Regions from separate parts of the Microbacterium lemovicicum genome, predicted to be linked through region 2. Evidence: predicted binding sites of a transcription regulator. Region 2 holds the regulator's gene; the other holds the start of a gene.
The links. The regulator HspR, encoded in region 2, represses chaperone genes until heat shock. The targets are predictions, from matches to a motif close to AAGTTGAGTCNNNNNGACTCAACTT.
Positions count from the first base shown of each region.

Region 1: CVS47_RS10090 (ATP-dependent Clp protease ATP-binding subunit) is a predicted target of HspR. The motif match lies at 1,582-1,606, and genes of this name have one in related genera.

Region 1 covers NZ_CP031423.1:2,149,749-2,154,162, forward strand. The annotation lists gene CVS47_RS10090 (ATP-dependent Clp protease ATP-binding subunit) at 1-1,563, opposite strand, end outside; gene nhaA (Na+/H+ antiporter NhaA) at 1,685-3,529, opposite strand; gene CVS47_RS10100 (MarR family winged helix-turn-helix transcriptional regulator) at 3,575-4,030, opposite strand; gene CVS47_RS10105 (VOC family protein) at 4,128-4,414, shown strand, end outside.
Region 2 covers NZ_CP031423.1:3,385,910-3,390,323, reverse strand. The annotation lists gene dnaK (molecular chaperone DnaK) at 1-91, shown strand, start outside; gene CVS47_RS15850 (nucleotide exchange factor GrpE) at 102-704, shown strand; gene CVS47_RS15845 (DnaJ C-terminal domain-containing protein) at 724-1,713, shown strand; gene CVS47_RS15840 (heat shock protein transcriptional repressor HspR) at 1,742-2,197, shown strand; gene CVS47_RS15835 (DUF2252 domain-containing protein) at 2,368-3,729, opposite strand; gene CVS47_RS15830 (MFS transporter) at 3,888-4,414, shown strand, end outside.

The DNA of each region.
Region 1 (4,414 bases), 1.2 Mb from region 2:
GATGCCGGTGGCCCGGCTGATCACGGCGGCGATCTGCGTGTCGTCGACCACGGCCTCACGATCGGTCGAGATGGCCGAACGCGCGGAGACCTCATCCAGGCGCGACTGCACCTCGGCGATGGCGTCGCGCAGGCGCGAGGCATCCTCGTAGTGCTCCGCCGAGACGGCCGCGTTCTTGTCGGCCTCGAGTTCGGCCAGGCGCGCGATCAGCGCCGACACGTCGACCGCCACGCCGAGCTTCAGCCGCAGCCGGGCGCCGGCCTGGTCGATGAGGTCGATCGCCTTATCGGGCAGCACGCGGTCGGGCAGGTAGCGGTCACCGAGCTCGACGGCGGCGCGCAGCGCCTCGTCGGTGTAGGTCACGGCGTGGTGCTGCTCGTAGGCGATGCGGAGACCGCGCATAATGAGCACGGCGTCCTCGATCGAGGGCTCTCCGACGCGCACGGGCTGGAAACGGCGCTCCAGCGCCGGGTCCTTCTCGATCGTGCGGTACTCCTTGAGCGTCGTCGCACCCACGAGGTGCAGCTCACCGCGCGCGAGGCGCGGCTTGAGGATGTTGCCCGCGTCCATCGCTCCCTCGCCGCCGCCACCGGCGCCGACCACGGTGTGCACCTCGTCGATGAAGACGATGTAGGCGCCCTCGGCGGCGGCCACCTCGTCCATCGTCTGGGTGAGGCGCTCCTCGAAGTCGCCGCGGTAGCGGGTGCCGGCGAGCATCGCGGGCAGATCGAGCGAGATGACGCGCTTGTCGCGCAGCTGCTCCGGCACGGCGCCGTCGACGATCGCCTGGGCGAGGCCCTCCACGATCGCGGTCTTGCCGACGCCGGCCTCGCCGACGAGCACGGGGTTGTTCTTCGTGCGGCGACTGAGGATCTCGATCGTCTGCTCGATCTCGTCCGACCGGCCGATCACCGGATCGAGGGCGCCGGAGCGCGCGCGCTCGGTGAGGTCTGTGCCGAAACGGTCGAGCATCGGAGTGACGGATGCCGCGGCATCCGCGTCGTCGGACACCGGAGTGCCCGCGGTCGTGACCTCCTCGCGCATGCCCTGCGTCAGCGCCTCGGCTGTGACGCCGGCGCGCGCGAGCACCTGGCCCGCGGGAGCGTCCTGGCCGATGACGAGGGCGAAGAAGAGGTGCTCGGGGTCGACGTAGGTCGAGCCGGACGCGCGGGCGACCTGGTAGGCGTGGAAGAGCGCGCGCTGCACCGACGGCGCGATCACCGCGGCGTCGACCGAGGTCGAGGTCGACGGCGCCGGCAGGCGGTCCGCGGCGGCGCGGGCGATCTGCGCGGGGTCCGCGCCGACGCGCCGCACCGCGTCTTCGGCCGGCTCGTGCTGGACGATGACGTGCAGCACGTGCAGGGCGTCGAGCTCGCCCTGGCCGCGCTCGAGGGCGAAGCGCCCGGCGTCCTGCAGGATCGACTGGGTGCGCGCGCTGAGAAAGCGGCTCAGGTCGATCGAGCGCGACGAGCGGGCGCGCTCGCCCTCGATGTAGCGGGCGAGGAAGTCGTCGAAAGCGCTCGAGCCGTTGTCGGCGCCGTCGGGGGTGAAGTCTTCAGGCATTCCTGGTGTCTCCCGGAGAAGGTGAGTCTGGTGCACTCAAGATACGTACTTGAGTGCGTTCGTATCAACTTCAACGCGGGATGCTCCCGGCTATTCCCGAGGCGGGATGCCGGAGGGTTCCTCACTTCACATGGCGCTCCGACAGCGGCGTCTCGACGATGCGGATCAGCGACGCGGAGTCGTACGGACCGACGTGGCGCTTGCCGTTGACGAAGAACGTCGGCGTCGTGTTGAGGTCCATCACCTCGGCGTCGAGCCGATCGTCCTGCACGCGACGCAGCACTTTCGGCGAGCGGAAGTCCGCCGCGAAGCGCTCCTCGTCGAGGCCGAGTTCGAGGGCGTAGGCGAACAGGTCGTCGGTGTCCAGGCTGCCCTGTCGCGAGAACAGGAGGCGGGCCATGTCGTAGAACCGGCCCTGGAGCCCCGCCGCCTCCGCGGCCTGCGCCGCCTGCTGCGCGTGCGGGTGCGGACCGTCGAGGGGCAGATGCCGCCACACCCAGAGGATGTCGTCGCCGAAATGCGCGCGCACCGCGTCGACCGATCCGGTGGCGCGGCTGCAGAACGGGCATTCGAAGTCGCCGTACTCGACGATCGTGTAGCGCGCGCTCAGGGGTCCCGCGAGGTGATCGCGATCGGGGTCGACCGGGCGCACGAGCTTGGCCCCGACAGGCTGCGGCGGCCAGATGCGGTCGCCGGCCACCAGCGTCGCCCAGCCCAGCAGGAAGGCGATGACGGATGCCGCGAGCACCGCCACCCGCGCGAGATCGGCTGTGTGCGGGTCGTCGATGGCGATCGGCACGATGAACAGGGCGATCGTGAACCCGATACCCGACAGGGCCGCTCCCCCGGCGACGCGATTCAGCCCCAGCCCCGGCGCGAGCTGCCCCTTGCCGAGCACGCGCATCAGCAGCGTCGCACCGGTGATGCCGACGAACTTGCCCACCACGAGACCGACGACGATGCCCCACGCGACCGGAGAGGCCGCGGCATCCATCAGCGTCTGTCCGTCGATGTGGACCCCGGCGTTCGCGAGCGCGAACAGCGGCAGCACGCCGTAGGCGATGTACGGCCGCCAGGCGTTGTCGATGCGCTCGTTGATGGACAGCGACTCACGCAGACTCCGGGTCACCGCCGCGGCGTAGGCCGGGTTCGGCGACTCGCGGAAGGCGAGGGTGAGCTCCGCCGTGCGCTCGACGTCCGAGCGCCGCGGCGCGAACACGGGGATGAGCAGGGCCACGGCGACGCCGGCGAGGGTGGGATGGATGCCGCCCAGCGCGACGGCGATCCACAGCCCGATGGCGAGGACCGAGTAGGCGAAGCCGCGGCCGACGGGCAGGTAGCGAACGAGGGCCAGCAGCGCCATGAGCACGACCGCTGCGGCGAGGGGCCAGAGGCTGAGACCGCCGCTGTAGAACAGGCCGATCACGATGAGCGCGCCGATGTCGTCGACGACGGCGAGGGTGAGGAGGAACATCCGCAGCCGCGACGGGAACTTCGGGCCGACGATCGCCAGAGCACCGAGCAGGAAGGCCGTGTCCGTGGAGATCACGACGCCCCACGCGTCCGCGGCGTCCGTGGAGCCCGCGAACGCGAAGAACACGAGCGCGGGGATGACGAGTCCCGCCAGCGCGGCGACGATCGGCACGGCGGCGCGGGAGCGGTCGGTGAGCTCGCCGATCGTCAGCTCGCGCTTGACCTCCAGTCCGACGAGGAAGAAGAAGAGGGTCATCAGCGCGTCGTTGACGAACTGATGCAGCGTGAAAGTGACCTGCACGCCGCCGATCGAGAACGCGGCGGGCATCGACCAGACCGTCTCGTAGGTGTCGCCCGGCAGGTTCGCCCACAGCATGGCCAGACCGACGCCGATGAGCATGAGCGCCGCGGAGAGGCGGTCGCCCGAGACGTGCTTCTTCTTGGCGCGGGCCGGCGCGGACGGACGGGACGGCAGCAACGAGACGGCGGTCACGCACTCATCTTCGCGCCATTCGCGCGATGGCGTGCACCCGCCGGGTCACTCCGAGGCTGCGGACCCCTCGAACGGGCGCTCGTGGAGGCCCTCCAGCGCCGACGTCAGCGTCGGCGCACCGCCGCCGAAGGTCGCGTCGAGCGCGGCGAGGCGGGCGTCGGCCGCGCGCAGCAGGCGGATGCCCTCCGGCGTGACCCGCAGGTCGGAGGCTGCGCCGGCGTGCGCGTTCGCGTCGACGACGAAGCCGGCCTCCGCGAGCGAGCGCGCCGCGGTGTGGACGCTCTGCACCGTGATCTGGGAACGGCGCGCGAGCTCGCTGAAGGAGATGCCCGGCGTCGCCTCGACATGCGCGAGAAGGGCGTACTTGCGCGTGGAGAGTCCGAGGTCGCGCAGCTCATGCTCGAGCCGGGCGTCCCAGATCGCGGCGACGGTCAACAGGGCGATGACCGGGCTGAAGGGGGGCGTCTCGGCGGCCACGTCGTCGCCTCCTCTGGCTGGCACCTGCCCATGGTAGTCGCGGCCGGGCACGTCTGTCGGAGGCCTGCCCTACCGTGGGGCTGCCGGAGCGATCGGCGCTCCGCAAGGAGGGAGAGACGACGTGGACTGGAAGATCGAGCTCGTCTTCGTGCCGGTGACCGACGTGGACCGTGCCAGGGACTTCTACACGTCCATCGGCTTCCACCTCGACCACGACCAGTCGCCCTCCGACGGGCTGCGCTTCGTGCAGCTGACCCCGCCCGGATCGGCCTGCTCCATCGCCTTCGGCACCGGTCTCGAGATCGACCTCGAACCCGGTCGTCAGAACACCATCCAGGTGGTCGTGCCCGACGCCGACCGCGCGCTCGCCGATCTGCGGGCGGTCGGCGTCGCCGCGCGAGGCGTGGA
Region 2 (4,414 bases):
CGTCGGTCAGCCCGGGAACGGCGAGACGCCGAACCCCGAGGAGGACGTGATCGACGCCGAGGTCGTCGACGACGAGGACGAGAAGAAGTAGGACGACTCCGATGAGCAAGAAGGACCGCGACGCGCCGATCGGCGACGAGGGCCCTGACTCCGTGAACGGGCCGGCGGATGACTCCGCCGGCCCCGCCGCGGGTGGGGCTCAGGAGCCGCTGACGGTCGATGACATCCTGGGTGCCGAGCAGACGGGGGATGCCGCGGCCGCTGACGCCGCGGGCGCCCCCGGGTCGGGGGACGACAGCCTCCTGATCGACCTCAAGCGCCTGACCGCCGAGTACGCCAACTATCGTCGGCGCACCGAGGAGCAGCGGCAGATCGAGGTGGAGCGCGCTCAGGGGCGCGCCGCCACCGCGCTGCTGCCGGTGCTCGACGACCTCAGCCGTGCCGAGAAGCACGGCGACCTGACCGAGGGCTCGCCCTTCGCCGCCATCGCGGAGAAGGTGCGCGCCGTGGCCGAGAAGCTCGGCGTGGAGTCCTACGGCGCCGCGGGCGAGGTGTTCGACCCGCAGCAGCACGAGGCGATCTTCCAGGTGCCCACACCCGGAGCCACCGAGTCCACCGTCCTCGAGGTCGTGGAGACCGGGTACCGCCTGGGCTCCATCGAGCTGCGTCCGGCGAAGGTCGTCGTCGCCGTTCCTGCCGACTAAACGCCTCAGAAGGAGACGCATGGCCAGTCAGGACTGGTTCGACAAGGACTTCTACAAGGTCCTCGGGGTGTCCAAGGACGTCAGCGAGGCTGACCTCAAGAAGACGTACCGCAAGCTGGCGCGAAAGTACCACCCGGATTCCAATCAGGGGGATGCTGCGGCAGAGGCCACCTTCAAGGAGATCAGCGAGGCCTACGCCGTGCTGTCCGACACGGAGCAGCGGGCGGAGTACGACCAGATCCGGGCCATGGGCTCCGGCGCGCGGTTCCAGGCCGGCGGCCAGAACGGCGGCGGCTTCGAGGACGTGTTCAGCCGGTTCGGCCAGAGCCGCGGCAACCCCCGCGCGCAGACGGCCGAGGACTTCGACGACATCTTCTCGATGTTCAACCAGGGCGGCCGCTTCGGCTCCGGCGGCTTCGGCCAGACGAGCGGCGGCTACCGCGGCTTCGGCGGTCCGACGCGGGGCGCCGACGTCACCGCGCGGACGACGATCGACTTCATCACCGCGACCAAGGGCGACACGATCTCGCTGCAGGGCGAGGACGGCAACCCGTTCAAGGTGAAGATCCCCGCCGGTGTCTCCGACGGGCAGAAGATCCGTCTGCGCGGCCGCGGCCGCCCGTCTCCGGACGGCGGCGAGACCGGCGACATCGTCGTGCAGATCACCGTGCGGCCGCACCCGGTGTTCACGCGCGACGGCCTGAACCTGCGCGTGGTCGTGCCGGTGTCGTTCACCGAGGCCGCGCTGGGCGCGACCATCGAGGTGCCGACGCTGGGCGGCGACCCCGTCAAGCTGCGCGTGGCCCCCGGCACCCCCTCGGGCCGCGTGCTGCGCGTGAAGGGCCGCGGCGTGCAGACGTCGAAGGGACTCGGCGACCTCCTCGCCGAGGTGCAGGTCGCCGTGCCGTCGCACCTGGACGACGAGGCGCGCGCCGCGCTCGAGAGGTTCCGCGAGCTGGAGCCGACCGAGAACCCCCGCGCCGACCTGATGTCGAAGGCACGCGGCTGAGCCGATGATGCGCGCAGGAGCGGGTGGCATGACCGACGACCTCGACGAGAACTCGCCGATCTTCGCGATCGCCGGGGCGGCCGAGCTCGCCGGCATGCACCCGCAGACCCTGCGTCAGTACGACCGGCTCGGCCTCGTGGTGCCGGCGCGCACCCAGGGCGGATCGCGCCGTTACTCCCTGCGCCACGTGCAGCAGCTGCGGGAGGTCGCCCGGCTCTCCGCCGACGGCATGAGCCTCCCCGCCATCGCGCGCGTGATCGAGCTCGAGGAGCAGGTGCACGCCCTCAGCCGTCGCGTCAGCGACCTCGAGCGGCAGCTCCAGGTCGAGCGCGCCTCACGCCCCGGCGCCCGCGTCTTCGCCGCCGGCAGCGTCGGGTCGGCCGTGCCGCTGCGTCACGGCGCCCGCGTGCGCCGCGCGACCGAGGTCGTGCTGTGGCGTCCGCGCCGCGAGCTCGACCTCGACGACGGCGAAGTCGAGGACTGACCCGGAGTCTTCCGCGGCGCTCGTACTGCAACCGGTCGCGCCTGGCGCCGGCGCCGGCGCGCGACCGGTGCCGCGAGACGTCGCAACACGCCGTGCCCCGACGAGACCACGCGGCGTGTTGCGACCTTTCGCGAGGTGAGGGCGGGCCGTCGGCGCAACCCGGCGGCCGGTCAGGCCGCGGCGACGAACGCCTCGTAGTCGGCGCGCGACCTGTCGGCGTAGGCGTACGCCCATTCCGCCAGTGCCTCCCCGGCCACGCGGCCGCTCCCGAGGTAGCCGGCCACGACCGGCGCGCTCGGGGACTGCGCGTGGGCGCGGGCCAGCGTGGCCGCGCACGCCTCCGCGTAGGCGTGGAACGGGCGGTCCTCGACGTCGGCGACCTCGATGCCGCCCTTCATGTCGTGGAACTGGCGCACATAGAAGTCCATGCCCGAGGCGCGCAACTGCCCGAGGAACGGGTCGGAGGTCGCCTGCAGGATCCGCTGCAGCGCGACGACGCGACCGCCCTGCCCGTGCTCCTGCACGTGCTCGTGGAAGGCGGCCGGCTGCGCGATCCCGCCGTACTCCTCCAGCACGCTGCGCCCCGCCTCCTTCGCCTGGAGGATGAGGGCGTTCCCGTCGCCGTCCTGGAAGAGCACCAGCGAGCACACCGTGCCGACGCTCCCGACGCCGACGACGCGGCGCACGAGATCCGACACGACGTAGTTCGTCAGCAGGACGCGGATGTCGACGCTCGCCGACCGTGCGTAGCGGTCGACGTTCGCCCGCAGTCGGATCGCCGCCTCGTCCGCGGGGTGCGTCATCGTCGGCGCCTGCTCGACGAACACGAGCCGTCCGTCGTCGCCGGTCGTGGTCAGTCGGCGCGACGCGCGATCGCCGGTGCGCTTCGCAGCATCCCGGACGGCGCGCTTGACGACCGCCCGCGTCTGCCTGTCCAGCGTGTCCGCCACCGCGTTCACGTCGAAGTGCGCGAAGAACCGCACCAGGGGATTCTGACCCGGGTTCGCACCCATGCCCCGGGCGTAGGTGCGCACAGCTCCTCGCACCGCGCGGCCGATGACCCGGTCGTCGCGCGACGTCGACTGGCCGGCGACGACGATGCTCGCCACGAGGCGCTTCACGTCCCACTCCCACGGCGCCCAGGCGGCTTCGTCGAAGTCGTTCAGGTCGAAGACGAGCCTGCGCTGGCGCGACCCGTAGAAGCCGAAGTTCGCGACGTGCGCGTCACCGCAGGAGGGGACGAGGATGCCGCTGTGATCCTCGCCGGCGAAGTCGGCGGCCTGCAGCGCCGCCGTGCCGCGGTAGAACGCGAAGGGGCTGGCCGACATCCGCTCCCGCCGGAGCGGCACGAGCTCGGGCACGCGCGTCGCATTCTGACGGTCGAGGATGCCGAGCGGATCACGCGGGCCGTCGGCGAGATGCGCGAGCGCGCTCCGCGGAAGACGGCGGCGCACCTCCCGGCCCTCGGCGGCGCGGGCCGCCGCGCTCGCGGGCATCGACCAGGTCTCGGGCGGAACCGCGAGGGCGCTCATGTGCTCATCCTGGCCCAGGCCGCGCCGGTGCGCCGAGGACGGCGCTCATCACCGGGACTGATGCGCCGGATCAGCGGCGCCGTGTTCCCCCTGAGTCGTCGTAGGAGTGGAATGGCCTCGCCCGGCGATGGCGCGCGGGCCTCGAAGGGACCCTGACGATGACGTCTGCATCCACCACCACCCACCGCACCCACCGTGCCGGCACGCTGCAGGGCATCCTCCTGCTCGCCGGCAGCTGCATGCCCGTCCTCGGCTCCGTACTGATCACACCGGTCCTGCCGCAGCTCTCCGCGCACTTCGCCGACGTCCCGGGTGCGGCCGTGCTCGTGCCGATGATCGTGGCGATCCCGGCCCTGTTCATCGCGATCTTCGCCCCCTTCGCCGGGCAGATCGTCGACCGCGTCGGCCGCAAGCCGCTCCTCATCATCGCGATGTTCGCGTACGCACTGGTGGGCACCGCCCCGGCGTGGATGGAGGGACTCACCGAGATCCTGGTCAGCCGCGTGCTCGTGGGCATCTGCGAAGCCGCGATCATGACCGTCTGCACGGCTCTGATCGTCGACTACTTCCACGACCAGCGGCGCAACCGCTACCTCGCGGCGCAGACCGTCACGACAACGCTCGCCGCCACCGTCTTCATCGCGCTCGGCGGAGCGCTCGGCGGCACCGGCTGGCACACCCCGTT